DNA from 4 places in the Nocardioides ureilyticus genome. Region 4 is predicted to be linked to each of the others. Evidence: predicted binding sites of a transcription regulator. Region 4 holds the regulator's gene; each other region holds the start of a gene.
What was found. Region 4 encodes LexA, which represses DNA repair genes until DNA is damaged. Its sites were predicted from a motif close to TCGAACANNTGTTCGA; they were not measured.

Region 1 (6,929 bases), on a different contig from region 4:
ACCGAGACCAACGGCAGACCGGTCACGTGACCGGTCCCTGCGCCACCAGCCGTCGGCGCTCGGACTCCGGGTCGAAGTCGGCCGCGGGCCACTGGGGGTCCAACCGGGTCAGCACCTCGAGCAGCAGGCGACCGACGGCGAGGTTGCGGTACCACTTGCGGTCGGCCGGCACGACGTACCACGGCGCGTGGTCGCTGTGGGTGCGCTCCACGGCGAGCTCGTAGGCCTCGCGGTAGGCCGGCCACAGAGCACGCTCGTCGACGTCACCGGGGTTGTACTTCCAGTGCTTGCTCGGCTTGTCGAGCCGCGCGAGCAGGCGCTCGCGCTGCTCCTCGGGCGAGATGTGGAGCAGGCACTTCACGACCACCGTGCCCCGGTCGACCAGCTCCCGCTCGAAATCGACGATGGCGCCGTAGCGACGCTCGATCTCCTCCGCCGGTGCCAGCTCGCGGACGCGGTGGATGAGGACGTCCTCGTAGTGCGACCGGTCGAAGACCCCGACGTAGCCGCACTCGGGCAGTGCGCGCCGCACGCGCCACAGGAAGTCGTGGGCCTGCTCCTCCTCGGTCGGCGCCTTGAACGAGGTGATGCGGACCCCCTGCGGATCCATCAGCCCGACCGTGTGCCGCAGCGTGCCGCCCTTGCCCGAGGTGTCCATGCCCTGCAGCACCAACAGGATGCTCCGCTGCGGCGCCGGCGCGCCGGCCCGCCCTTGCGCGAAGAGCCGCTCCTGCAGCTCGGCGAGAGGAGAGCCGAGGTCTGCGAGGGCTTCCTTGCCCTCCGTCTTGCCGCCCGTGAAGTCCGGCGTCGCGTCGGTGGGGTACGCCCGGAGGTCGACCCGGCCCGCCGAGACTCGGAGCGGGTGGTCGGACCGGTGGACCTGGTGCGCGCTGGAGTCGGACATGGCCCCATCATTCACGACGCCGGGTCGATCCCCTCTGCCTCGTCGCGACCGGCCGCGCTGAGCTCCTCACGCACGACGGCGAAGGCGAGCCCGGAGCCGTAGCCCTTGCGAGCGAGCATCCCGACGAGTCGACGCGTGGCGGTGACGTCGTCGACGCGGGCCAGGGAGCGCAGCTTCTTGCGCACCAGGGCGCGCGCAGCCTCCTCCTCGGCCGCCGGGTCGATCTCGTCGAGCGCCTCGCGGGCGACCTCGTCGTCGACACCCTTGCGGCGCAACTCCTGGGCCAGGGCTCGCCGGGCCAGCTTCTTGCCGGGCTGCCGGCTCCCCACCCAGGCGCGGGCGAAGGCCGCGTCGTCGACCAGCCCCACCTCCTCGAAGCGGTCCAGGAGCCGCGTGGCGAGGTCGACCGGGACGTCCTTGGCGGCGAGCTTGTCGGCGAGCTCCTTGCGGGAGCGGGCCTGCCCGGTGAGCTGGTCGAGCAGGATCTTGCGCGCGACCGCCTCGGCATCCGCCGGGGGCCCGGCCGCGACCGCGTCCTCCGGCGGTGGTGCCGGCGTGGACGCGCGCCGGGTCCACGCGTCCACCCCGGCACCGACGTCACCCAGCCAGTCGGGGGCCGGCCGGTCCTCCGAGCACGCCTCACTCATCGGTCACCTCGGTGATCGAGCCTGTCGAGATTCGGTGATCGAGCCTGTCGAGATCTAGAAGTCCTCGACGCCGACCGGCGCAGCCGGCAGGTCGGCCTCCTGGTCGACCGTCGGACCGACGCCGAGCTTCTCGAGGATCTTCTTCTCCAGCTCGTTGGCCAGGTCGGGGTTGTCGCGCAGGAAGTTCCGCGCGTTCTCCTTGCCTTGCCCGAGCTGGTCGCCCTCGTAGGTGTACCAGGCACCGGCCTTGCGGACGAGACCGGCCTCGACACCGACATCGATCAGGCCGCCCTCGCGGCTGATGCCCTTGCCGTACATGATGTCGAACTCCGCCTGCTTGAAGGGCGGGGCGACCTTGTTCTTCACCACCTTGACCCGGGTGCGGTTGCCGACCATGTCGGTGCCGTCCTTGAGGGTCTCGATGCGCCGCACGTCGAGCCGGACCGAGGAGTAGAACTTCAGCGCCCGGCCACCGGTCGTGGTCTCGGGCGAGCCGAACATCACGCCGATCTTCTCCCGGAGCTGGTTGATGAAGATCGCGGTCGTCTTGGAGTTGTTCAGCGCACCGGTCATCTTGCGCAGCGCCTGGCTCATCAGGCGGGCCTGGAGGCCGACGTGGCTGTCGCCCATCTCGCCCTCGATCTCGGCGCGGGGCACCAGCGCGGCGACCGAGTCGATCACGATCAGGTCGAGCGCGCCGGAGCGGATCAGCATGTCGGCGATCTCGAGGGCCTGCTCGCCGGAGTCCGGCTGGGAGACGAGGAGCGCGTCGGTGTCGACGCCGAGTGCCTTGGCGTACTCCGGGTCGAGCGCGTGCTCGGCGTCGATGAACGCCACGATGCCGCCGGCGCGCTGGGCGTTGGCGACCGCGTGCAGGGCGACCGTGGTCTTTCCGGAGGACTCGGGGCCGTAGACCTCCACCACACGGCCGCGCGGCAGCCCACCCAGGCCGAGGGCGACGTCCAGCGCGATCGACCCGGTCGGGATCACCTCGAGGGGCGCGCGGGTCTCGTCGCCCAGGCGCATGACCGAGCCCTTGCCGAACTGCCGCTCGATGTTGACGAGCGCTGCGTCCAGCGCCTTGTCGCGGTCTCCACCAGCCATGGTGTTCTTCCTTGTCTCTCGTCGGGTTGCAGGCACGTCGACGACGCTAGGACGAGCCACCGACAACGCCTGGTCAGCGCGGTCGACGCCTGTGGACCACCTCGGCCCGCGTCATGCCTGTGCGACCAACCTAGCCCGAACACGTGTTCGAGCCGCGCCGCCACGCCGGGCGCGAACGAGCGTCAGCGCTCCGACGCAGGCAGCTCGAGCGCGGCCCACACCGCCGCCCACACCTGCTTCGGTGGCACCCCGGCGTCGAGCGCCTCCCGTGCGGTCCGGCCACCGAGGTCGGCCATCACGAACTGGTCCGCCCAGGTGCGGTAGTAGGTGGCGCCCAAGGCATGCTCGAGACGCGCCCAGAACTCCGTGTGTCGCATGCCTCCATCATCACCGCCGGGGCGGGCGTGCCCCACCCGCGGGGTCGCCGCCGGCCCCGGGGGCCGGGACGGGGCCGGAGCGTCGAACCGCATCACGGACGTCCCACACGTGGTGGACGAGGTCGTGGAGGTGGTACTGGCCGAGGGTCTCGACCGTGAACTCGCTGCCGTTCGTGCGCACGCCGCTCCGGGCCCACCCGGCCGCGGGCACGGCGTCGTAGGCGGCCGCGACCGTCCGGGCGGCGGCGAGCAGCTCGGCGCGCACGGTCCCGGGCTCCTGCAGGTCGTAGCGCGCGCCGACCGCCGTCGCGTCCTGGTCCCAGTTCGGGAACCGTGGCCGGTCCTCGGACAGCATCAGCGCCAGGCGCTCGCCGAAGACCCCGTGGACGTCGCGGACGTGGCAGGCGTACTCGCTCACCGACCACGTGCCCGGTGCGGGGCGCCGGGTGGCCGCCTGGTCCTCCAGGACCGCTGCCCAGACGGCGGCGTTCTCACGGACACGCGCACCGATCTCCTCCCGCACCACGGCCGAGGCCGCGAAGCCGCAGTCGGGGCAGGGGCGACGCAGCACCCAGGTCCAGTCCTTCGTGTCCGGCTCGACGCCGTTCGAGGTGCCCACGGCGCCATCCTCCACCGTCCCGGGCGCGGGCACCGCACGGATCCTGCCGATCGCCGGTGAGGCACGGTCAGGTCAGCAGCAGCGCGTCGAGCCGCCGGCGCACGACCAGCAGGCCGACCGCGCCCATGGCGACCAGGTAGACCACCGAGACCACCGACGCCCACGACACCGCGCCGGTCGTCAGCTCACGGCAGAGGACGACGCCGCGGTAGAGCGGTGTGCACTCCACGACCCACCGCAGCCAGCCGTCCAGCGCCGTGATCGGGAAGAACGTGGCCGAGAAGAGGAACAGCGGCACCTGCACCAGCGTGACCTTGTCGAAGTCCTGCCAGCTCGTCATGAAGGTGGTCAGCGCCATGCAGACCGCGCTGAAGGCGAACCCGATGAGCAGCGCCGCCGGCAGCGCCAGCAGCGCCCACCACGAGTCGACCAGCCCCATCGCCAGCATGACGAGCAGGAACGCCGCGGAGTACGACCCCCCACGCAGCTGTCCCCAGACGATCTCCGAGCGCGCGATGTCGCCGGTCGTGAGCGGCGTGGCGAGGATCTGGTCGTAGAGCTTGTCGTACTTGAGCTTGAAGAAGACGTTGTACGTCGAGTCCAGCAACGCGCCGTTGAACGCCGAGGCCGCGAGCATCGCGGGCGCGACGAACGCGGCGTACGGCACCGTCTCCCCGTTGAACTCGAAGGAGTCGATCAGCTGACCGACGCCGATGCCGATCGAGAGCAGGTAGAAGACCGGCTCGAGGAAGCCGGTGAGGAAGATCTTCCAGGCGCGTCGGAAGACCAGGTAGTTGCGCAGCACCAGCAACCGCAGCGCCTGGGACCCGGTGAGGGGTGAGCCGGAGGGTCGCGGCACGGAGAGGCTCATGCGACCAGCCGTCTCTGCAGGCCGGAGACCGACCAGAACCACCCGACCACGCACAGCGCGAGCAGGACCGAGGTGTTGACCGCTGCCAGCCACCACGTGACGTTGTCGAGGGCGAACATGCGCGACAGGTTCACGCCGTGCCACAACGGGGTGAGCCGCGCGATCCACGACCCGAGCGCGCCGAGGTTGTCGACCGGGAAGAAGGCGCCCGAGAAGAGGAACAGCGGGAAGACCACCAGCCGGAAGAGGACCCCGAACGCCGACTCCGAGCGGAGCCGGGCGGTGAAGCCGTAGACGAGCCCGGCGAAGGCCATCCCTGTCAGCACCTGCGCGAGGAAGGCGAGGAACGGGCCCCACCACGACTCGTAGACCCCGAACGGCGCCAGCACGGCTGTGAACACCGCGCAGGTCGTCACGAGCCGGAAGCCGACGAACGCCAACGTCGCGCCGACCAGGTGCGGCACTTGCAGCGGCGTGGCGAGCATCGAGTCGTAGACCTTCTGCCACTTGATCAGGCCCATGACGGGGTAGGTGGTCTCGCCGACCGCCGTCTGCATCGCGTGCGCAGCGATAAGGCCGGGCACGACGAAGGCGAGGTACGACGTGGCTCCCTCGAGCTCGTCCGGGTCGCCCTCGATGAAGCCGCCGAGGATGACGCCCATGGCCACGACGTAGAAGATCGGGGCGAGGAACGAGGAGACCAGGGAGCCGCGCCAGGTGCGCCGGTAGACGGTCCACCAGTAGTCGGCCTGCCGGCCGATGCCCGTGCCGAGAGGGAGCCCGGCCATCAGTCCACCAGCGTCCGGCCGGTGAGCCGCAGGAAGACGTCCTCCAGGGTGGAGCGGCGCACGAGGGTGGCCACCGGCCGCAGCCCACGCTCGTGCGTCTTGGCCACGACCTCCTCGCCGTCGGCGCTGTAGACGAGGAGCCGGTCGGGCAGCACCTCCACCCGCTCCCCCAGGTCCTCGACCTGCGCGGCGAGCCGGTCGTGCCCCGCTCCCTCGTCCGCGACCCCGAACCGGAGCTCGGCGACCTCGCGGGTCGAGTGCTCGCGGATGAGGTCCAGCGGCGAGCCCTCCGCGACGACCAGGCCCTTGTCCATCACGACGAGCCGGTCGCACAGCTGCTCGGCCTCGTCCATGTAATGGGTCGTGAGGACGAGGGTGACGCCCGCCTGCTTGAGCCGGAACAGCCGGTCCCACAGGACGTGCCGCGCCTGCGGGTCGAGGCCGGTCGTGGGCTCGTCGAGGAGGAGCAGGTCGGGCCGGTTGACCAGCGAGCGGGCGATGGTCAACCGGCGCTTCATGCCGCCCGAGAGGTCCTCCACCTTGGCGGTGGCCTTCTCGGTGAGCTGCACGAACTCGAGGAGCTCGTCGACCCGCTCGCGCACCTCCTTCTTCGGGATGCCGAAGTAGCGGCCGTAGATGTAGAGGTTGTCCCGGACGTTCAGCTCCAGGTCGAGGGTGTCCTCCTGCGGGCACACCCCCAGCCGGCCGCGGATGGCCGGGCCGTCGGTCGCGGGGTCCATCCCGAGGATCCGCAGCTCGCCACCGCTGACCGGCGAGACCGCGGCCACCATCCGCATCGTCGAGGACTTGCCGGCGCCGTTGGGGCCCAGGAAGCCGAAGGCCTCGCCGCGGCGTACGTCGACGTCGATGCCCCGCACCGCCTCGAAGTCGCCGAACGACTTGCGCAGCCCGCGGGCCGAGACCATCGACTCCTGCGTCACGAGCGGCACCCTATGCCCGGTGCGGCGCGGGCGCAGGTGGGTTCCCGGGCCGGCCCGGAGCCCTCAGCCGCGTGGCCGGACCGCTCCGCGGAGCCGGAGGTCGCGCGAGTGCGGACCCACCGCGATCCCGTGCCGGCCGGGGGTGACCTTCCACCGGTCCCGGCGCGGGTCCCACTGCGCGAAGGCACGGCGGTCCAGCGTGATCCGGACCCTGGTCGACTCACCCGGCTGGAGCTCGACCTTCTCGAACCCCTTCAGCTGGCGCGGCGGCTCGCCGGCACGCCGCGGTGCGGCGACGTAGACCTGCGGCACGTCGGAGCCGACCCGGTCGCCGGTGTTGCGGACCCGGAAGCTGACCGAGGCGCCCTTCCCTGCACGGCGCACCGACAGGTCGGAGTAGCGGAACGTCGTGTACCCGAGGCCGAAGCCGAAGGGGAACAGCGGGCGCTCGCGCTTGGCGTCGTACCAGCGGTAGCCGACGAGGAGCCCCTCGGAGTACACCGCCTTGCCGTCCCGGCCGGGGTACTGCTGCTGGGTGAACGGGACCTGCCCCTCGGAGCGCGGGAAGGTCTGGGGAAGCCGCCCGCCGGGCTCGCGCTCGCCGTAGAGCACCGAGGCGAGGGCGTTGCCGTGCTCGAGGCCGCCGTACCACGGCACCAGGACGGCTCCGGCCTTGTC
Region 2 (6,929 bases), on a different contig from region 4:
TCGAGGCGCGGGCGACCAGCCCGGCCGTGCGGGAGCGGTGGGAGGCGCGCCTGGCGTCGTTCGCCGAGCTCGTCGCGGAGCTCATCGAGGCGGAGCGTGTGGCTGGCCGGGCGCCGGCCGGGCCGTCGGCGCTGGCGCTCGCCACCGCACTGCTCGACGTCAACGACCGCACCCTCGAGCGCCTCGTCCGCGCACCGGAGCACTTCGACTGGGACCGGCAGGTCGACGCCGTCGTCCACGTCTGGACCGGCAGCATCTACGGAAGGACCTCGCCATGACCACCCACGCCACCACCCCCGGAGCGGACGCCGTCGGCGCGGCGAGCGCCGGCCGGGACGACGTACGGATGCCGTCGGGCGACGCGGAGCTGCACGCCTGGCACTTCCCGGCCGCCACCGACGCACTGGCCTCGGCGGCGGGCCGGCCGGTCGTGGTGATGGCCCACGGCCTGGCGGGGACGAAGGACTCCGGCCTCGAGCCGTTCGCCCGGGGGCTGGCCGAGGCTGGCCTGGACGTGCTGGCCTTCGACTACCGCGGCTTCGGTACGTCGGGCGGGTCGCCGCGGCAGACGGTGTCCATGGCCGGTCAGCTGGAGGACTACCGCGCGGCCATGGCCGCCGCCGCCCGGCTGCCCGGCGTGGACCCGGACCGGTTGGTGCTCTGGGGCGTCTCGCTCGCCGGCGGTCACGTGCTCGCGGCCGCGGCCGGGCGCCCGGACGTGGCGGCGGCCGTGGCCCTGACGCCGCTCGTCGACGGCCTTGCCGCCGGGCGGCTCGCGCTCGCCCACCACCGGCCGGGGTCGATCCTGCGCTCCACCGTGGAGGGGGTGCGCAGCCGGGTCTCCGGTGGCCGGATTATGCCGGTCGTCGCCCGGCCGGGGGAGCTGGGCGCACTGACCCTGGAGGGCGCGTACGAGGACTACCTCGCCATCGCCGGCCCGAGCTGGCGCAACGAGGTGGACGCCTCCATCGGCCTGGAGCTGGGCGGGCACCGGCCGATCCGGACCGCCAAGGAGGTCCGCTGCCCACTGCTGGTGCAGATCGCCGACTTCGACCGCAGCGCGCCCCCGCACGCGGCGGCCAAGGCGGCGTTCAAGGCGCGGGCGGAGGTGCGGCACTACCCCTGCGACCACTTCGACGTCTACCCCGGCAAGCAGTGGTTCGACGCGGTCCTCGCCCACCAGGTCTCCTTCCTGGTGCGCCACCTCACGGCCTGACCCGCCCGGCGACCCGCCCGCGCCGCGGGCGGCCGCGCGGTGCGACGATGACCCGTCGTGAGCACCGCATGACCTGGTCCGAACGGGTTCGGGAGCACCTGCGTGGGCTACGGGTCGACGTCTCGCCGTTGCGTGAGTCCCGCGACTTCCGGCTCCTCTTCTGGGCCGGGACGGTCTTCTACTTCGGCGCGATGGTCACCTACGTCGCGGTGCCGTACCAGGTCTACACGCTGACCGGGTCGAACTTCGCGGTCGGCGCGATCGGCCTCGTGGAGCTGGTGCCGCTGGTCGTCTTCGGGCTCTACGGCGGGGCGCTGGCCGACCACGTGGACCGCCGTCGCCTGCTCATCGGGACCGGCATCGCGCAAGCGTTCTTCACGGCGGTCCTGGCGGCCAACGCCTTCCGCGACGACCCGGACGTGTGGGTCGTCTTCGTGGTCGCGGTCTTCCTCGTGTCGTCCTCGGCGCTGCAGCGCCCCTCGCGGGAGGCGCTGCTGCCCCGCACGGTGCGCCACGAGCAGCTGATGGCGGCCAACGCCCTCGGCAGCCTCGGGATCCAGGTCGGCGTGCTCGTGGGGCCGGCGATCGGCGGCCTGCTGATCGCCTACGTCGGCCTGGGGTGGTGCTTCGTCATCGACATCGCCGGCCTGGTGGTGGCGACGCTGCTCTACGTCCGGATGCGGCCCTACCCACACCGGGCGGCGACGACGCCGCCGAGCCTGGCGGGCATCCGCGAGGGCATCGGCTACGCCTTCGCGCGCCGCGACCTGCTCGGGACCTACCTGGTCGACATCGCCGCGATGCTGCTGGCGATGCCGGTCGTGCTCTTCCCGGCGCTGGTCGAGGAGGTCTTCGACAACCCCGAGCTGCTGGGCCTGCTCTACGCCGCGCAGACGGTCGGCGCGATGGTCGCCACCGCCACGAGCGGCTGGACCAGCCGCGTGCACCACCACGGCCGCGCGATCGTGATCGCCGCCGCGGCGTACGGCGGGTGCCTGGCGCTGGCGGGGGTGATGCCGTCGTTCTGGCTGGTGCTGCTCTTCCTCGGGCTGTCCGGGCTCGCCGACATGATCTCGGGGGTGTTCCGGAGCACGGTGTGGAGCCAGACCATCCCGGAGGGCATGCGGGGCCGGCTCGCCGGGATCGAGATGCTGTCGTACTCCCTCGGCCCGCTGGGCGGCCAGGTCCGCGCCGGGGTGACCGCCGACCTGTGGTCGGTGCGCGGCGCGATCAGCAGCGGCGGCGTCGCCTGCATCGCGGGCGTCGCGCTGACCGCCGTGTGGCTACGTGACTTCTGGGCCTACGACGACCGCACCGACGAGCACGCCGTCGCCGAGCGAGCCGTCCGCGCCGCAGAAGGAGAGTCCTAGGGCTGTTTCGGTGGTCGAGCTTGTCGAGACCACGTCCTGTTTCGGTGGTCGAGCTTGTCGAGACCACGCGTGTAGTGCCGTCGGCCTAGACCCGTCGGTGGAAGGTGACGCTGCCGTCGGGGTGTCGCTCTGTCGCGTAGGTGGGGTCGTGGATGCGGGCGTGGTGGTGGGGACAGAGGTTGCGGGCGTTGGCGAGGTCGGTCCCGCCGCCTGAGTGCCAGGGCCGGTCGTGGTGGGCGTGGCAGAGATATGCGGGCCAGTCGCAGCCTTGGGCGGTGCAGGTGGGTTGTTGCTGGTTGAGTGCGGTGCGTTGTGCTTTGGTGAAGAGGCGGGTGGTGCGGCCGAGGTCGAGGACCTCGCTGTGGGTGCCGAGGACGGCGGGGATGATGCCTGCTTCGCAGGCGATGCGGCGGGCGTGGGCGGCGGAGATGACGCCGCCGGTGTCGAGGGAGGCGTGGCGCAGGCCGCCGAGGAGGGTGTGGAGGTCCATGGTGACCACGACGGTGGCGTTGGTGCCGCCGAGGTCGGGGAGCCGGTCGGCGGGGAACCGCTCGATCAGCTCGACCAATGCCGTGCCGAGGCGTTCGGGTGAGGGGCGGCGTTCGTAGGTGCCGGCGCCGTCGGTGGCGGTGACGTGCTTGGGCGCCGAGAGCGCCAACAGGGCCTTGTGGAGCATCTGTCCCTGCGCTTCGGGGACGCTGAACTTCCCCACCATGCTCCCGCGGCCGTCGGGACAGATCGTGAGGAACGCCCGCGCCGCAGCGGCCTGCTCCTCGCGCTCCAACGCACGGGCGTCGTGGGCCTCGCCAACCTCGGGGGCGACCACGGTGAGCAGGTGCTTGCCGATCACCCGCAACGCAGTGGGGTCGTGGTGGGCCGCCTCGGCCACCAAGTGCTTCTCCGCGCGCTCGTAGACGTCGGCGTCGAGGTCGTCTGGCAGTGCGTCGAGGGCGCGGGTGATGACGCGGGCCTGCTCGGCGTTCACCCCACCAGCAGCCAGCGCACCCCGGACGAGGTGGAACCGCCCCAACGCGTCAGCCAGCCGGACCCGGCCGGCGGCAGCACGCCGGTCCTGCCGAGTGGCGTGGGCCCACCAGCTGGCCGTGGAGGTGGCGCCACTCTGCTGCTCAACACCGACCTCACCAGCGTGCGCAGCCACCCGCAGCTCCAGCTCCGCGACCTGCGCCGCCAAGCGCGTCAGCTCCACCAGCGTCGTGCCGGTCTCCTCAGGCCCCAGGCCGAACAACGGGACCTCGGCCAGCCCGTCCAGCTCCGCGTGCAGCCGCGCGACCGTGCGGGAGACCGGGTGGTCTCCGCCGGGTCGCAGGTCCTTGGCCATGACCCCAGTGAAGCCGTCGCCACCGACATTTGAGCGCGAGATTCAGGCGGCCTTCTCACATGTTTGGCACTATTTTCGAGCGGGTGTGCGAGTGGAGGAGTGGTCGGCATGACTTCCGGGCACGTCCCGTGCTTGCTTACGACCCGCGCTGTCACCGCCGTACTCACGGCATGCCTTGTCGCGGGAGCCGTCGCGCGTGGCATCTTCGTGACTCGTCGCTGACCGGCTGTCGGGTCGCGAGAAGTTCTCGGCGAGGCACAACCATTCGGCCTTCCACGGCGTTCCCTCCACGAGTGCCATGGGCGGAGGGCGAATGGGCGACACCGAGTTCGCGGAATGGGTCAGGGCCAACCAGAACCGGCTGACGCGGTCTGCGTACCTGCTCACGGGTGACCTCCAGCGTGCCGAGGACCTGGCGCAGGAAGCGATGGTCAAGGTCGGACTGCGGTGGAGCCGACTGCGGGACAGCCACCCGACGGCGTACGCACGGACGATCATCGTCCGCGACAACGTGTCGTGGTGGCGGCGGTTTCGCGAGACGACGGTCGCCACGCTCCCAGACGTGCCTGCTGACCTCGCCGAGACCGAGACGACGCTGGTCATTCACCAGTCGCTCGCCAGGCTCACCGCCCGCCAACGCGCCGTCCTGGTGCTGCGCTACTTCGACGACCTGACCGAGCGGGAGACCGCGGAGATCCTGGGGGTCACCGTCGGCACCGTGAAGAGCACCCATGCCGCTGCGCTGGGTCGGTTGCGCCAGGTCGCTCCCGAGCTCGATGACCTGATCGGAGGACCACGATGACCGACATGCGCGCGGCGTTCCGGGCGGCAACGGATCACGTGACGGTCGACCTCGAAGCGGCTGTCCTGGGCGAGGCACGCCGACGGCGACGCCGGGGCCGAGCGATCGCCGTGGCGGGGGCGGCTGCGTTCGTCGTCCTCGTCGCCGCGGGGATAGCGCAGATCGGAGACGTCCCCGACGCTCGCCGCGCCGACGTCGGACCTGTGGATACGCCGTCGACCGACGCCGTGGCCACGCCGCCCGCCACTGTGGAAGGAGCCGGCGCGGCCACGCAGCCGGTGTGGGACCCGTTCGACCTCCCGGCCGCGCCGCTCAGCGACGTCGAGTTCACGAGCCTGGTCGGGTCGGGTGGTCGCCTCCAGCCGGACATCGAGCCCGGCGCCAACCCTGTCGGCGAGGACCCGATGTCGGGAGTGGTGGTGGCCTGGCCCGAGGTGGGAGCTGGGGTGCGGCTGTTGGGCACCGATGGCCGGTGGCGAAGTGCGCCGGCGGCCTTCGCGATACTCGAGGAGACGCCGTACCCGGCTGCCCCTGTCGCGATCTCCGCCGACGGCACGAGGGTCGCGGTGAGCACGGATGCCGGGATCAGCGTCCTCGACGTCACGACCGGCGAGGTCGCCGTCCTGGATTGGCCCGCCGAGCTCGCGCCGCCGTGGGACTATGCACCCGAACTGCGCTGGCTGTCTGACGACGATGCGCTCCTGGCCCTGCACTGGAGCGAGCCGTGGGTCATCGGACTGGACGGTGACGCCCGCCCCGCGGACTACGGCACTCAGGAAGGAGTCACGGACGTCTTCGGGATCGACCCGGACGGCCCGGTCCACCAGAACGACTACCCGCGCAGCACGCTGGTGACCTGGGATGGCGAGCGCGCCGTGCGCGAGGTCCCGTTCCCCCAGTGCGAGCGTCTGGTGGCAGCGCACGGACTCGTCGCGTGCACCACGGGCAGCCTCGACAGCTACAGCGCCCCGGACGCAGGCCCTCGAAGTGGCCCTGTCGTCGTCGACGCCGCCACCGGTGACATCGTCGCGTACGCCCCCATCGACGACCGGGGTGCCGTCTACAGCGACAACGGTCGTCTCACCGCCATGGGTTTCCTGGACCCGGACACGGTGGTGCTGAAGGTCGGACCGCGTGACCACGAGGTTCCGACGCCGCCCGCCGAGACCTGGCACCTGGTCGCCTGGCGGTACGGGGACGGCGCCTTCGAACGCATCGCCAGCGGCGACCAGCACCTGGCCGACATCTCGATCGCGCCCTCACTGATGGACTGACCCGCCGCCAGTCTCCTCCTGCGAGCGGCGCGTGCGACACGGGAAGACGCGCGGCACCAGCCCGACGACGACGGGGCTACAGCCAGGGCGATCCGATCCAGCGTTCGACGCCGAGCGGCGCCGGTATGGATTCGTCGAGCCACCATTCCAGTCGGTGGCTGTCCCCGGAACCCGCCCATCCGTCCCGCGTCTGCGTGATCGAGGCGCCGTCCGATCGAGCATGGAGGACGCCCCCTCTCGCGACGGTGAGGAACCAGTCGTCCAGCTCCCGGAGCAGGTCGGCGGAACCCCAGTCGCAGGCGTCGCATCCGCAATCCGGCAGCGCGTCGAGGAACGCCACCGTCGTGCCTGCACAGGCGATGCCGAGGTCGATACCGAAGGGCTCACCGTCAACGACGGCGGTCGCCGCCAGCAGCGTCGCGCCGTCCGGCTGCGTCGGGGTGAACCGGCGGACCGGACCGGTCTGGTCGGGGAGGCGCCGGGAGCCGCGCCACACGGAGAGATCGGGCTCGTCGACCGTTGCGAGCCCGCGCGCCGTCACCACCCGTGCCCACGCCTCGACCCGCGCGGGAAGGATCAGGTACTTGCCGGGGTCGAGACAGCGCGAGTACTCCTCCTCGAGCGGCTCCCGGTCCGGATGAGGATCGGGCCACCCCGGCGTGTCGACTCCCGTGACCGCGAACTCGCGGTCGACCTCTGTCAGGAGGTCGTCGAGCCACGGTGGGGACGGGGGTGGCGAGTACGTCACCACGCCATCGTCTGCCATGGGGGTCCGGCTATCGAGCGACATACGGCCGACGTCGCAGCGAACGGCTCGGTCGATGATCCGGACGAGCGATCGGCCACGCCCGGGCCGGGCCGCCGCGTCGCTAGATTGGCCGGCGTCGGTCGAGGGTCTGGAGAGCAGCGCATGAAGGTCGTGGTCGTC
Region 3 (6,929 bases), on a different contig from region 4:
CCGCGTCGGTCTCGGCCATGGTCGCTTTGATGAACGAGTGGCCCACCCGGGTGCGGACCGGCGTGCCGCCCAGCTCCGCGACCAGCTCGGGCACCGCCCGGCTGGTGATCAGGTTGTGGATGATCGTCGCTCCGGGCTCCTTGGCCAGCTCCCGCGCGGCGATGAGCGCGGTGAGCGTGCTCGGCGAGACGTTGCGTCCCTCCTCGTCGACGAGGAAGCAACGGTCGGCGTCGCCGTCGAAGGCCAGGCCGACGTCGGCGCCCGTCTCGAGCACCGTGGCCTGGAGGTCGCGGAGGTTCTCCGGCTCGATCGGGTTCGCCTCGTGGTGCGGGAAGGTGCCGTCGAGCTCGAAGTACATCGGCACCAGCTCGACCTGACCGGGGCCCAGCCGCTGGAAGACGGCCGGTGCCGTGTGCCCCGCCATGCCGTTGCCGGCGTCGACCACGACCTTGAGCCGGCGGCCACGCACCGGTGCCAGGGAGAGCAAGTGCTCGGCGTACGCCGCCAGCACGTCCTGCTCGGTGACGGAGCCGGTCGGGCCGTCCGGGGGTGCGGCGGCCGGGGCACCCGATCCGACGAGGTCGCGGACCTCGCCCAGCCCGCTCTCCATGCCGACCGGCTGTGCGTGCGCCCGGCACAGCTTGATGCCGTTGTACTGGGCGGGGTTGTGGCTGGCGGTGAACATCGCACCCGGCACGCCGAGGTGGCCGGAGGCGAAGTAGAGCTGGTCGGTGGAGGCCAGACCGATCTGCACCACGTCGGCGCCCGCGGCGGTCGCTCCCTCGGCGAAGGCCGCGGCCATCGAGGGGCTGCTCGGGCGCATGTCGTGCCCGACCACCACGGTGCGGGCCCCGACCACCTCGACGAAGGCGCGGCCGGTCGCGCGGGCGAACGCGTCGTCCAGCTGGTCCGGCACCGTGCCGCGGACGTCGTACGCCTTGAAGACGGCGGCGACGTTCGCCGGGTCGAGGGTGTCGGCCATGGCCGCACCCTAACGATGCGCGCGTCGACTGCGTCAGTCGGTGCTGAGCACCCGCAGGTGCCCGCGGCGTCCACGCTCCCGGCCGCCCTCCTCCGAGGGAGGGAGCCGCACCACCTGCGAGACCGGTCGGGCCGCCTCGCGGACGGCGTCCGCGAGCGCCAGCAGGTCGTCGGTCGAGGGTCCCTGGGCCGCCGGGTCCGGGGCCAGGCGCAGCACCTCCCAGCCCCGCGGGGCCGAGAGCCGCTCGCTGTGGGCGTCGCAGAGGTCGTAGGCATGCGGCTCGGCGTAGGTGGCGAGGGGCCCGAGCACGGCGGTCTGGTCGGCGTAGACGTAGGTGAGCGTGCTGGTCGCGCGACGGCCGCAGGCGGTGCGGCTGCAACGACGGGCGGTACTCACGCCCAGACCGTACCTCCCGAGGGCGCCGGCTCGGTCTAGGCTCGCGGGATGGAACAGCCGGCGCCCCGCCACCGTCGCACGCGCGACCGCCGGGGCCGTGGCCAGCGCGGGCCGGGCGTCGTGCCGCGGGTGCCGGGCCGCCCGGAGCTGCGCACCGCGCGGGAGCGCTTCGACGACCTCGTGCTCGACATCGTCACCGAGGTCGACACCCGCTGGCAGGACCACCTCGGACTGGTGGAGTACGCCGTCGAGGACGCCCCTCAGGTGCCGGACGACTGGGACCCGCCGGTGGTGCCGCTCGCCTCGCTCGTGCGCGGGTCGGGAGGCGAACCGTCGCGCATCGTCGTCTTCCGGCGCCCGATCGAGCACCGCGCCGAGAGCCGCTCGGAGCTGGAGGCGCTGCTGCACGGCGTGGTGGTGGAGCAGGTCGCCGAGCTGCTCGGGGTCGAGCCCGGCGTCGTCGATCCGCGGTACGGCGACGACGAGGACTGAGGCCTGCGGCCGGGTGCCTGTCACGGTGGTCGAGCCTGTCGAGACCACGCCCCCTTTCGGTGGTCGAGCTGGCTGATCGGTGGTCGAGCCTGTCGAGACCACGCTCTATTCGGTGGTCGAGCCTGTCGAGACCACGCCCCCATTCGGTGGTCGAGCTGTCGAGACCACGCCCCATTCGGTGGTCGAGCCTGTCGAGACCACGGCCCGGCGGTCGAGCAGGGCGACTCTCGGTGGTCGAGCCTGTCGAGACCACGGCCCCTTTTGGTGGTCGAGCAGGGCTTCGGTGGTCGAGCTTGTCGAGACCACAACCCGGCCCGGCGGTCGAGCCCGCTCGCCTGTGCAGATCACGGTCGGGACGCGCCCTGTGGACAACTCGCGGACCGGCCCTGACGTGCGGAAACAGTATCTGGGACTGTCGGTGGCGGGTGCTTGAGTGGGGTCATGGCCAAGGACCTGCGACCCGGCGGAGACCACCCGGTCTCGCGTGCGGTCGCGCGGCTGCGTGAGGAGCTGGACGGGCTGGCGGAGGTGCCGTTGTTCGGCCTGGGGCCTGGGGAGACCGGCGCGACGCTGGTGGAGCTGACGCGCTTGGCGGCGCAGGTCGCGGAGCTGGAGCTGCGGGTGGCCGCGCACGCTGGTGAGGTCGGTGTTGAGCAGCAGACCGGTGCGACGTCGACGGCGAGCTGGTGGGCCCACGCCACCAAGCAGGACCGGCGTGCCGCCGCCGGCCGGGTGCGGCTCGCGGAGGCGTTGGGGCGGTTCCCCCTCGTGCGGGAGGCACTCGCTGCTGGTGGGGTGAACGCCGAGCAGGCCCGCGTGATCACCCGGGCGTTGGACGCGCTCCCCGACGACCTCGACACTGAGGTGCTGGCCAAAGCGGAGCAGCACCTCGTCACTGAGGCCGCCGACCACGGCCCCAGGGCGCTCGCCATCATCGGCAAGCACCTGCTCACCGTCATCGCACCCGAGATCGGCGAGGCCCACGACGCCCGTGCGTTGGAGCGGGAGGAGCAGGCCGCTGCGGCGCGCGCCTTCCTCACGATCTGTCCCGACGGTCGCGGGAGCATGGTGGGGAAGTTCAGCGTCCCCGAGGCGCAGGGACAGATGCTCCACAAGGCCCTGCTGGCGCTCTCGGCGCCCAAGCACCTCACCGCCACCGACGGCGCCGGCACCTACGAACGCCGCCCCTCACCCGAACGCCTCGGCACGGCATTGGTCGAGCTGATCGAGCGGTTCCCCGCCGACCGGCTCCCCGACCTCGGCGGCACCAACGCCACCGTCGTGGTCACCATGGACCTCCACACCCTCCTCGGCGGCCTGCGCCACGCCTCCCTCGACACCGGCGGCGTCATCTCCGCCGCCCACGCCCGCCGCCTCGCCTGCGAAGCAGGCATCATCCCCGCCGCCCTCGGCACCCACAGCGAGGTCCTCGACCTCGGCCGCACCACCCGCCTCTTCACCAAAGCCCAACGCACCGCACTCAACCAGCAACAACCCACCTGCACCACCGTCGGCTGCGACTGGCCCGCCCACCTCTGCCACGCCCACCACGACACCCCCTGGCACTCCAGCGGGCCCACCGACCTCGCCAACGCCCGCAACCTCTGCCCCCACCACCACGCCCGCATCCACGACCCCACCTACGACACCCAGCGACATCCCGACGGCAGCGTCACCTTCCACCGACGGACCTAGGCCGACGGCACTACACGCGTGGTCTCGACAAGCTCGACCACCGAAACAGCCTGCTCAACCACCGAACAGGCCCGTGGTCTCGACAAGCTCGACCACCGAACAGGACGTGGTCTCGACAAGCTCGACCACCGAAACAGCCTGCTCGACCACCGAACGTGGTCTCGACAAGCTCGACCACCGAAACAGCCTGCCCGACCACCGGGCCCGGCCAGGGCTCAGGACGCGGGGAGCCCTGGCCGGACTGCGGGGACCAGGCCGGAGAGCACGAGCTCGCGCAGCCGGACGACGCTCGTGCCGCCGCCGTCCCCGCCGGCGAGGACCGCCGCGACCACGGGAGTGCGCTCGGGGGTGACGGTGAGGCGCACGGTGCCGTCGGGCAGGTCGACGGCGAAGCCGCGGTCGGGCGTGAGGCCGACCCGGCGCGAGGCGAGCTCCTCGCCTGAGGCGTCCTGGGCCACGATCTCGACCGCGCCCGTCGACTCCGCCCCGGTGACCAGCAGCCGCTTCGTGCCGGGAGGCACGAGCGCGGTGGTCGGCCCCGCGAAGGCACCGGCCGGCACGGCGTGGGAGAGATCCCCGCCGACGAAGGAGCGCAGCGTCGCCGTGACCGGCGCGGTCGCGGACACCTGGAGGCCGATCGCGCCGTCGCGGGCAACACCGGCGAGGGCCACGCCGAGGTCGACCCGTTCCACGCTCTGGGGGCCGACACGGACCTCCTTCATGCCCTCGGGTGTGAAGACCGACTGCTCCCCCACGACCCGGATCGCCGCTCGCACCTCCGAGTCGCCGGGATTGGCCAGCAGCAGCGTCCGCGCGCCGGGCCCCGCGGGCAGGCCCAGCAGCGTCGACTCCGCCTGCGGCTCGGCTTGCCCGGACAACCACTCCTGAGCACGCACACCGGCGCCCAGCTCGTCGACCGTGTCGAGGACCGACGCGTGCACCCGGCCGCGCTGCGTGGTCACCCGGAGCGCCAGCTCGTCACGGCGCGGCACGATCTCGGCCAGGTCCAGCCGCAGCGCCTCGCCCCCCGGGACCGACACGCCACGGAGCGCCGGAACGTCGACGACGCCGGACCGGCCGGTCACCACCACGTCGACGATCGCCGGGCCGTTGTCCGGGTTGACCAGCTCGATCACCGAGGAGTGCCCCGCCGCGGCACCGGCACCGGTGAACCACTGCTCGGGAGCGGGCGCCCGGCACTCCGTGGCAGCCAGCGGCTGCTCGTCGAACCTGCTCGCCACCAGGCCGGGAGCCAGCCCGTCCTGGCCCTCCACCACGACCGGGCCGTCGTCGGTGTCGACGGCCGCGACCTCACCGGCGCGCACCCGGACCCGCTCGCCGGCGACCTCCAGCCGCCCCGAGCCACCCGCGCCGCTGGTCACCAGGGTCGGCGTCGGTCCCGACCGACCCGGGGGGCAGACGAGCGACACCGCGGACAGCGCCGTCTCCGTCGGCGGCCGGCCCGGCGCCGACGGCGGCTCCGTGCCGGTCAGCAGGACGGCGCCGCCGGTGACGAGCGGCAGCACGACCGCGAGCACGACGGTCACGTCCGGACGCCAGCGGGTGGACCGCGCCGGCCGCCGGCTCGAGGCGCTCATGCTCTCTTCCGTTCCACGACCCGGCGGGTGGTCGGCGCACACAGCACCAGTACCCACACCAACGCCACGCCCTGGACGACCAGCAGCAGCACCCGCCACCACGACCCGGGTCCGTCGACAGCGTCCTCGGCCACCGGACGGTCGACCTGCCAGGCGCGCATGCCGAGCTCACCGGCGCTCGCCTGGTCCAGGCCGGCGGTCGCGTCGAGGGCGGCCGCCACGTCGCCGTCCGCGGGCGCCGGCAGCACGACGTACTCGATCCCTCGGTCGGCGAGGTCGCCGACCAGCGCGGGGGTGGGGCGGGAGACCAGGGCGCGGACGTCGTCGGTGAGGCCGGTGTCCTCCGGCGCGAGCGCGAGGATCTCGTCCTCGCCCAGCGTGACGCCGTCGCCGCGCCGAACCACCCAGCGCAAGCCGTCCTCGACCGACCCGCGGAGGACCAGGATCCCGCGGCTCTCGTCGGCGGTCGCGGCCTGGACCATGTACGCCGGGATGCCGTCGGTCGGCTCGTCGTCGAGCCGGCTGTCGACGGTGAGGAACCACGCCAGGCCACCGAGCGGCACCACGCTCGCGACCGCCGTCAGGACCGCCGCGACCCGCCGCGGGGCTCCCTGACCGCCGAGGACCGCGGCCACGACGAAGGCGCCGTGCAGCACGAGCACCAGGACGCCGAGCGCGGGGCCGACCTCGACCGCCGCGAGGGAGAGGGTGACCGTCGAGAGCACCGCGGCGGTGCCCGCCGCCACGGCCGCGACGATCCAGCAGACCAGGACCGGCACGCGGGTGCTCCGCGGGACGAGCGCGGCCAAGGCCAGCGCGGGCACGACGACGCCGAGCCACCACGGCGCGCCGAGGGCGTCGGCCAGGCCACCGAGCCGGCCGGCAAGGAGGTCGAGGCCGTCGACCGTCGGCCCCGGCACCCGGCCGGGCCCCAGGAGCAGCCCCTCCGCCGCGCGCTCGGTCACCGACGGCAGCCACCACGGCGCGAGCAGGGCGAGCGGCACGGCCAGGGCGACGACGGGCGGCCCCCACACCGACCGGTCCCGCAGGCCCGAGCGGACGACGGCGTACGACGCGGCGAGGACCACCACGCCGAGCACCACCGCGAACGGCCAGACGACCGGGGCGAACGCCGCGGTCAGGGCCAGGAGCGCGCCGGTGCGCCACCCGGCTCGCCACCGGCGGTCGGCCTCCGGGTCGGCGAACCCGAGCGCGGCGTGGGCCAGCCACGGGAGCACGGCCGCGCCGACCACCGGTCCCAGCCGGCCCGCGCCCCACGCGCCGCTGGCCACGGCCACCAGCGACCAGGTCGTGGCGCCCCACAGCAGCAGCCACCGAGGGGCGCCCCGCGGCGAGACGAAGCGGCCCACCACCCGCAGCAGGCGCCAGGCACCCCACAGCGCAACGGGCGCGGCCAGGACGAGCACGGCGCTGACCGCGGCGGTCGTCCCGACGAGGGTGCCGAGCAGCGCGAGCGGGGCCAGGTACGGCGGTGCCGGGACGCCCGTCCCCTGGCCGAGCGCGTGCCAGTGCTCGAGGTGGAGCTCCCGCCACTCGCCCACCGACTCGGGGACCGGCGAGAGGCCGCCACCGGCCACGGCACCGTAGGCGTCGCGGGCACCGACGAGCAGGGCGAGGACCACGACGGCGAGGGCGACGGCCACGGGATTGGTGAGGAAGCGGGCGACGACGCCGGTGTCGGCGTACTCCTCGTCCTCGTCGAGGTCCCGGCGGCGGGCCGCCATCGACGACGGGTCGAGCGCGGC
Region 4 (6,929 bases):
GTACTTGATGTGCGGGTTCGCCGTCCGGATCGCCCCCTCGACCGCCAGGCTGGCGGTGCGCGGCGGGGCGCCGATGATGTCCTTGAGGTTGTTCGAGGTCACCGAGGTGCACACGAACTCCACGCCGGCGGTCTCGCTCGCCAGCGGGTAGGCGCCGCGGTCGTAGGGCAGGTCACACGCCCAGCCGGAGTGGATGTCGCCGGTGAGGAAGACCGTGTCCTTGATGCCGCGGTCGCGGATGTGGGTGAACAGCTCGCGGCGGTCGTCGGTGTAGCCGTCCCACTGGTCGACGTTGTACGGCAGGCCGTCGCGCGGCAGCAGGCCGGTGACGTCGCTGATCGGCCCGATCAGGTCGTTGGGCAACGCCGCGAAGGTGACCGGCGTGATCATCACCGAGGTGCCGACCAGCTTCCACTGGGCGCGGTCGCGGGCCAACGACTTCTTCAGCCAGTCCATCTGCTGGCGGCCGGTGATGGTGCGGTCGGGGTCGCTGACGGCCGGGTCGACCCCCGGGACCAGCACCTGCTCGTCGCGGTAGGTGCGCAGGTCGAGCATGCTCAGCTCCGCCAGGCGGCCGAACGTGAGCCGGCGGTAGAGCCGGGTGCCGTCGCCGAGCCGGGCGGTGCCGTCGAGGCGGACCGGCATCCACTCGTCGTACGCGCGGTGGGCGCGGGCCCGGCGCCGGGGCCAGCCGCCCTCGCCGCCGGGACCGGAGCCGGGGGTGTGGTTCTCCGCGCCGTCACGCCAGGAGTCGTTGGTCGTCTCGTGGTCGTCCCAGATCGTGACGAACGGCGCCTTCGCGTGCAGGTCCTGCAGGTCGGGGTCGGTCTTGTACTGCGCGTGCCGCTGGCGGTAGTCGGCGAGCGTGACGATCTCACCGGCCGGCTGGTGGCGGCGGACGATCTGGTCGCTGCCGGCGCCGTACTCACCGGCGGGGTACTCGTAGAGGTAGTCGCCGAGGTGCAGCACCGCGTGGAGGTCGTCGCGGGCCGCGAGGTGGCGGTAGGCGCTGAAGTACCCCGCCTGCCAGTTCGAGCACGAGACGACGCCGAAGCGGAGGTGGTCCGGCGTGGCCTCCGGGGCCGGTGCCGTGCGGGTGCGGCCGACGCGGCTGCGCTGGCCGCCGTAGCTGAAGCGGTAGTAGTACCAGCTCTCCGGCGCCAGGCCGGTGACGTCGAGCTTGACCGTGTGGTCGCGGCTGGCGCTGGTGACGAAGCGGCCGCGGCGCACCACCTTCCGGAACCGCCGGTCGCGGGCGACCTCCCAGCGCACCTCGGCGCGCGGGCCCTTGCCCGACCCCGGCTTCGCCGACCGGGTCGGCGTCACGCGGGTCCAGATGAGCACGGCGTGGGGCAGCGGGTCGCCCGAGGCGACCCCGTGCTGGAAGACGCGGTGCCGGGCGGCGGCGATGGCGGGGGTCGAGGTGCCGGCCACCGTCGCGACGCCGAGGCCGGTGGCCCCGGAGGCGACGACGGTGCGACGACCGACGGTCGTGGTGGTGTTCACGCCTCAGTGAACGACACTCGCGGCCGGACGTGACGAGCTTGGCGATGTGAGCACCGTCTGTTCAACCGCCGGACGCCGGACGTTCCGGGCTCGGCCGGCAGCAGCCGGGCGCGCGCTCAGCGGCGTACGACGGCCTTCACCCGCGCGACCTGGTTGTCGTCCACCGGCACCCCCATGCAGGAGAACGGCGAGGACTTGGACCGCCAGCACTGCGAGCGGCCGCTGGCGTTGACCAGGGTCACCTCCACCGCGGCGACCTTGGCCCGGGTGAAGGGGACGGTGCGGCGGCCGGCGCCACTGCGGTCGAGCCGGATGGGAGTGGTCGTCGTGGAGCCGGACCGGGACACGACCGTGACCAGCGCGATGGACCCGCGGCTCAGGTCGGCCATGTCGACCCGGACGGCCAGCCGCCGGCTGCCCCGCTTGGGCAGGAAGCGGCCGGTGGCGGAGGCGAGGTGGTCCAGCTTCGTGGCGTACCAACCGCGCTTGCGGCTGAACCGGCCCAGCGGCGCGGTCGGGTAGCGGTTGGCGGCCCCCTCGGCGTAGGCCTGCGCCGGCCGGCGGTTGGCCACCGCGAAGGCGGCGTACGCCGCGCCGAGGCTGGTCCCGCGGGCGGTGAGCTCGCTGGCGACCGCCTGCAGGGAGTACTGCTTCGGGCCGCCGGGCGCGTCGTCCGCGCGCCGCCACATGTCCCGCACCAGGGTGGGCATGCCGCCCGCCTCGGTGTCGAACCGCTCGGTGAGGAAGCGGAAGAAGACCCATCCGCCGTACTCGTGGCCGTCCCCGTACTGGTCGAGCGAGCGCGCGGGGTGCGAGAGCGGGCTGGTGCCGAGGTAGCCCACGTTGTCGTCGACGTCGTCGAAGACCTCGTCCTCCGCCCAGGTGGCGGTGGCCTCCATGAACCAGCCGTCCTCCGCGACGTCGTAGCCGAACTGCACGGCGTGGAAGTACTCGTGCGCGGCGGTCACCTGCATGTTCTGCAGCGGCGTGCCGTGCCGGAACTGCGTCGGCGAGAAGTCGTCGTCGAGCACGCAGTAGGCAGAGGTGTCGTAGCGGCCGTCGGCCGGCGGCTGGTCGGGGCTGCAGTAGCCGTAGAGCTGCTCGGCGCCGACGTCCTGCAGGTAGATGTCGGGCAGGGCGTTCCCGCCGGCGCTGCCGTCGGGCTTGACCGGCCGGTAGCCCGCGTCGACGTAGGTCTGCTGGAGGCCCTCGACGGTGGCGATCACGGCGTCGACGTAGCCGGGCTCGACGTCGCTGGCGTTCCAGTGCAGGCAGATCGTGGCGGTGCACCGCGCCTGGCTGGTCGCCGGCCGCCGCAGCAGCGCGTCGGCGCGGGCCCGCTCGGCCCCGGTGAGGGTCGAGCGGCGCAGCGTGAGGTCGCGCAGCGCGAGGGTCGCGCTGGGGCCGCCGCGGCCCTCGAGCACCGCCTCGGCGCGGGCCAGGGCCCGGCGTGCGCTGGAGAGCGCCCGCGGCGTGGGCTCGGTCATGGGGCCGGTCGTGCGCTCGGCGACCGGACGGTCAGCCGACGCGCGGGGACCGGCTGCTGCCGGCGCCGCGAGGGAGGCGCCGGTCGCCAGGACCAGGGCAAGGGTGAGCAGGGGACGGGCAGCGCGCATGGGGGCTCCAGGTACGGCGGGGAGGGTCAGCCAACAGGAGCGGGGTGCTCGTGCGCATGCCTCGTACGGGTCATTCTCGGGGTCATCCACCGTGCGACGGCGAAACCCACGCCGATGACGGCCCAGCCGGCCAGCACGTCGAGGACCCAGTGGTTCCCGGTGCCGACGATCACCACCGCGGTGATCGCGGCGTGGGCCCATGCCAGGCCGTGCGCCCATCGGCTGCTGGAGTGGCGCTGGACGATGATGGCCACCCACAGCGCCCAGCCGGCGTGGAGCGACGGGAACGCCGCCAGCTGGTTGGTCAGCTCGCCGAGGCCCTGCGGCGCCGAGGCGTCGGAGCCCCACCAGCCCTCGGTCGCGTGGAGGGCGAGGACGTCGACGTACCCGTCGACGAAGCGGGGCGGCGCCATCGGCAGCATCAGGTAGAGCGCCAGGCCCACGGTGGTCGCGGCGACCAGCGCGCGTCGCTCGGGGACGTAGCGGCGGGGGCCCTTCCGGAAGAGCCAGACCAGGGCGCCGGCCGTGACGACGTAGTGCGCGGTCGCGTACCAGAAGCTCGACAGCAGACCCACCAGTCGGATCTCCACGAAGAGCTGGTTGAGGGCGAACTCCCAGTGCAGGCCGACGAGCCGCTCGACGTTCAGCAGCTCCTGGGCCCGGCTCAGTGCTGGCCCCATCGCGTCGTCGGCGAAGTGCCGGGAGACGCTGTAGGCGACGTAGAGGACCGCCAGCAGCGCGAGCTCGGCGAGCCCGCGCCGCAGGCGGGAGCGTCCGGTCGGGCTGGTGGAGGGAGGCACGCGCTTAGCCTCTCATCAAGACAGGTGATTAGGCATCAGGCTTGACCCTGACCTTCACCCGATCTCCCCAGCTCCGGCCCCGACCGGCCTCACATCCGGCGCAGGACCGCCGTCACCTTGCCGAGGATGGTGGCGTGGGTGCCGTCGATCGGCTCGTACGCCGCGTTGTGCGGCAGCAGCCAGACCTGGCCGTCCTTGCGCTGGAAGGTCTTCACCGTCGCCTCGCCGTCGATCATCGCGGCGACGATCTCGCCGTTGTTCGCCGTCGGCTGCTGGCGGATGACCACGTAGTCGCCGTGGCAGATCGCGGCCTCGATCATCGAGTCGCCGGCGACCTCGAGCAGGAAGAGCTGGCCGTCGCCGACGAGCTGCTTGGGCAGGGGGAAGACGTCCTCGACCCGCTCCTCGGCGAGGATCGGGCCACCGGCGGCGATCCGGCCGACCATCGGGACGTACTGCGCGGCGGGCATGGCGTCGCCCACGCCGGTCTCGTCGAAGGAGCTCTCGTCACCGCTGGAGATCGAGCGGCGGGTGGCCATCGCCTCGGGCAGGAAGACCTCGAGCGCCCGCGGGCGGTGGGGGTCGCGCTTGAGGAAGCCCTTCTCCTCCAGCACCTTCAGCTGGTGGGCCACGCTGGAGGAGCTGGTGAGGCCGACCGCCTCGCCGATCTCGCGCATGCTGGGCGGGTAGCCCCGGCTCTCCACGCAGTCGCGGATGTGGGTGAGGATCCGCGTCTGCCGCGGGGTGAGGCCCGTGACGCCGGGCGCACCGTCGGGCAGCTCGGAGACCTGGGGGCCGGGGTTGGTCGGGCCGGGGTTCTTCGCCATGGGGTGCCTTCCGGGGTGGGCGCGGGACGCGTGCTGCCGATGCAGGTGCTGATGAGTCTGGTGCGGGGTGCTGGCAGCACGGTAGTGACTCCCGGCCTGTCGTTCAAACATCTGTTCGAACGGGCGTGTCGGCGGCCCGCGCGGGCGGGTTGGCATGATCCGGTCATGGACGCCTCTCCCCGCCGTGCTGCCACCACTCCCGCCACTCCCAGCAGCGCCGTCGTCACTGGCGCGGCGCGCGGCATCGGCCGCGGGATCGCCGAGCTCATGGTCGCGCGCGGCTTCCGCGTCGTGGTGACCGACGTCGACGGCGAGGCGCTGGCGCGGACGGCGGAGGAGATCGGAGCGGCGGAGGCGGTGGTGCAGGACGTGCGCGACCCCGACTCGCACCGGCGGGTCGCCGAGGCCGCGGCCCGGCACGGCGAGCTCACCGCCTGGTTCGCCAACGCGGGCGTCGGGGACGACGGCGCGCTGGCCGACCTGGGCGACGACCAGGTCCGCAAGGTCGTCGAGGTCAACCTGCTCGGCGCGGCGTGGAGCATCCGGGCTGCGCTCGACGCGTTCGGGTCCAGCGGTGGCGACGTCGTGGTCACCGCCTCGCTGTCCGCCCTCGGGCCGGTGCCCGGGCTCTCCCTGTATGCCGCGACCAAGGCCGCGGTGGTCTCGCTCGCCTCGTCGGTCGCCCTGGAGGCCCCGCGCGGCGTGCGGGTCCACGCACTGTGCCCCGACGGCGTGGACACCGACATGGTCGCCGGCATGGACGACCGCGGGCTCGGCAAGCGGCTGGTGGCCTCGGGCGGCCGGCTGCTGACCGTCGAGGAGGTCGCCGCCGCGGCGGTCGACCTGGTGGGCAGTCGTCGTGTGGTGCGCACGGTGCCCGGCTGGCGCGGTGCGGCGATGCGCGCCGGCCAGCTGGCGCCGTCGCTAACCGGGCCGGTGCTCGCCGCCTTCGCCGCGCAGGGGAGGCGCCGGCTGCGGTCGTAGTCGGCCTCGGTCAGGAAAGGCGGGGAGGCGTCAGCATCCCAAGTTCACTTGGGATGCTGACGCTTCGCGGCTGTTGCAACACCCGAGGAGCGTCAGGGATGGCCGTGAGGCTCCCGCGCGCCCGGCGCCGCGGTGAGCAGCTCCCGGACACGGCACCTCCGCCCTGGGCTGTTCGAACATTTGTTCGCGCCGACCCTTGATTCGTTCGAACAGGTGCTCTAAGGTCGCACACATGTTCGATCGAACGTCTGCTCGATCGTCGCTCCGCCCCTCGCTCGCCGGCCGTTGTCGGTGGGGGCGGTTAGACATCGGGACGACCGAGATCGAGACGACCCGAGGCTGACCGCCACTTCCCCAGGAGGTCCCCATGAGCACCATCACCGTCAACGCTCCCCGCGCCACCCGCATCGCTCCCGCCCGCCGGGCCGGCGTCGGAGCCAGTGCTGGTGTCGGAGCCGGTGCAGGCGCCGGCGCGAGTGGTGTCCGGCTGACCCGCCGTGGCCGCCTGGTGGTGTTCCTGCTCGCCCTCACCGCCGTGCTCGCGGCCGGGATCTTCATCGCGGCGGGCTCCGTGGCCACGCAGGAGGCCGGCACGCCCGAGCCCACCGAGGTCGTGATGGTCGGGACCGGCGACACCCTGTGGGGGATCGCCTCCGACCTCGCCGAGGACGGTGACGTCCGCGCCATGATGGAGCGGATCGAGCGACTCAACGCCCTCGACTCCGCGGTCCTCGACGCCGGCCAGCGCCTCCGCGTGCCCGTCGAGTAGTCGACACACCACAGACTCCGTCAGCCGCTTCGACCCCGGCTGACGGGCCGGGGAAGACAGGGGCGGGGCCGGGCACGGCCCCGCCCCTGCGGCATCTCCGGGCACTCCCGCGCGGGCGCGGGTACGTCCTTCCCGTCCTCCGGTGACCAGGTCAGCGCGAGGCTCGCCGGCCCCCGGGCGCGACAGGGGTCCGTTCGCGCTCGGCGTCACGGAGCGGCGGGGGAGGAGAGGTGATGCCCATGGCGCGCAGCAGTCGCGCCACGAGCATCAGGCCGACGAAGAGGCAGGCGACCGCGCCGACCGAGGCCAGCGCGAGGAACCACCACGCGTTCGACTCGCCGCCCCGGGCGCTGGCGCCGAAGTCGATCGCGGCGTAGACGAGATAGCCCCACGCGACCACCAGGACCGTGATCCCCACTGCGAGCAG

Region 1: the regulator LexA is predicted to act here: its motif matches at 2,791-2,806, upstream of recA (recombinase RecA).
Region 2: the regulator LexA is predicted to act here: its motif matches at 4,001-4,016, upstream of ACSMHG_RS16745 (HNH endonuclease signature motif containing protein).
Region 3: the regulator LexA is predicted to act here: its motif matches at 2,139-2,154, upstream of ACSMHG_RS06740 (HNH endonuclease signature motif containing protein).

The regions. Positions count from the first base shown of each region.
Region 1 covers NZ_JBNCOG010000002.1:52,100-59,028, forward strand. The annotation lists gene ACSMHG_RS01600 (HipA family kinase) at 1-26, opposite strand, end outside; gene ACSMHG_RS01605 (polyphosphate kinase 2 family protein) at 23-904, opposite strand; gene ACSMHG_RS01610 (regulatory protein RecX) at 916-1,551, opposite strand; gene recA (recombinase RecA) at 1,606-2,655, opposite strand; gene ACSMHG_RS01620 (DUF3046 domain-containing protein) at 2,838-3,032, opposite strand; gene ACSMHG_RS01625 (DinB family protein) at 3,043-3,651, opposite strand; gene ACSMHG_RS01630 (ABC transporter permease) at 3,719-4,522, opposite strand; gene ACSMHG_RS01635 (ABC transporter permease) at 4,519-5,310, opposite strand; gene ACSMHG_RS01640 (ABC transporter ATP-binding protein) at 5,310-6,251, opposite strand; gene ACSMHG_RS01645 (glycoside hydrolase family 3 C-terminal domain-containing protein) at 6,315-6,929, opposite strand, start outside.
Region 2 covers NZ_JBNCOG010000037.1:5,010-11,938, reverse strand. The annotation lists gene ACSMHG_RS16760 (TetR/AcrR family transcriptional regulator) at 1-278, shown strand, start outside; gene ACSMHG_RS16755 (alpha/beta hydrolase) at 275-1,216, shown strand; gene ACSMHG_RS16750 (MFS transporter) at 1,285-2,586, shown strand; gene ACSMHG_RS16745 (HNH endonuclease signature motif containing protein) at 2,672-3,925, opposite strand; gene ACSMHG_RS16740 (SigE family RNA polymerase sigma factor) at 4,239-4,727, shown strand; gene ACSMHG_RS16735 (hypothetical protein) at 4,724-6,001, shown strand; gene ACSMHG_RS16730 (DUF6226 family protein) at 6,078-6,752, opposite strand; gene ACSMHG_RS16725 (flavin monoamine oxidase family protein) at 6,912-6,929, shown strand, end outside.
Region 3 covers NZ_JBNCOG010000009.1:4,799-11,727, reverse strand. The annotation lists gene ACSMHG_RS06755 (phosphomannomutase/phosphoglucomutase) at 1-982, opposite strand, end outside; gene ACSMHG_RS06750 (DUF3499 domain-containing protein) at 1,016-1,378, opposite strand; gene ACSMHG_RS06745 (metallopeptidase family protein) at 1,427-1,870, shown strand; gene ACSMHG_RS06740 (HNH endonuclease signature motif containing protein) at 2,312-3,565, shown strand; gene ACSMHG_RS06735 (DUF5719 family protein) at 3,781-5,163, opposite strand; gene ACSMHG_RS06730 (glycosyltransferase family 2 protein) at 5,160-6,929, opposite strand, start outside.
Region 4 covers NZ_JBNCOG010000015.1:60,813-67,741, forward strand. The annotation lists gene ACSMHG_RS10415 (alkaline phosphatase D family protein) at 1-1,506, opposite strand, end outside; gene ACSMHG_RS10420 (MXAN_6640 family putative metalloprotease) at 1,623-3,122, opposite strand; gene ACSMHG_RS10425 (phosphatase PAP2 family protein) at 3,149-3,922, opposite strand; gene lexA (transcriptional repressor LexA) at 4,012-4,749, opposite strand; gene ACSMHG_RS10435 (SDR family NAD(P)-dependent oxidoreductase) at 4,915-5,733, shown strand; gene ACSMHG_RS10440 (LysM peptidoglycan-binding domain-containing protein) at 6,101-6,502, shown strand; gene ACSMHG_RS10445 (hypothetical protein) at 6,654-6,929, opposite strand, start outside.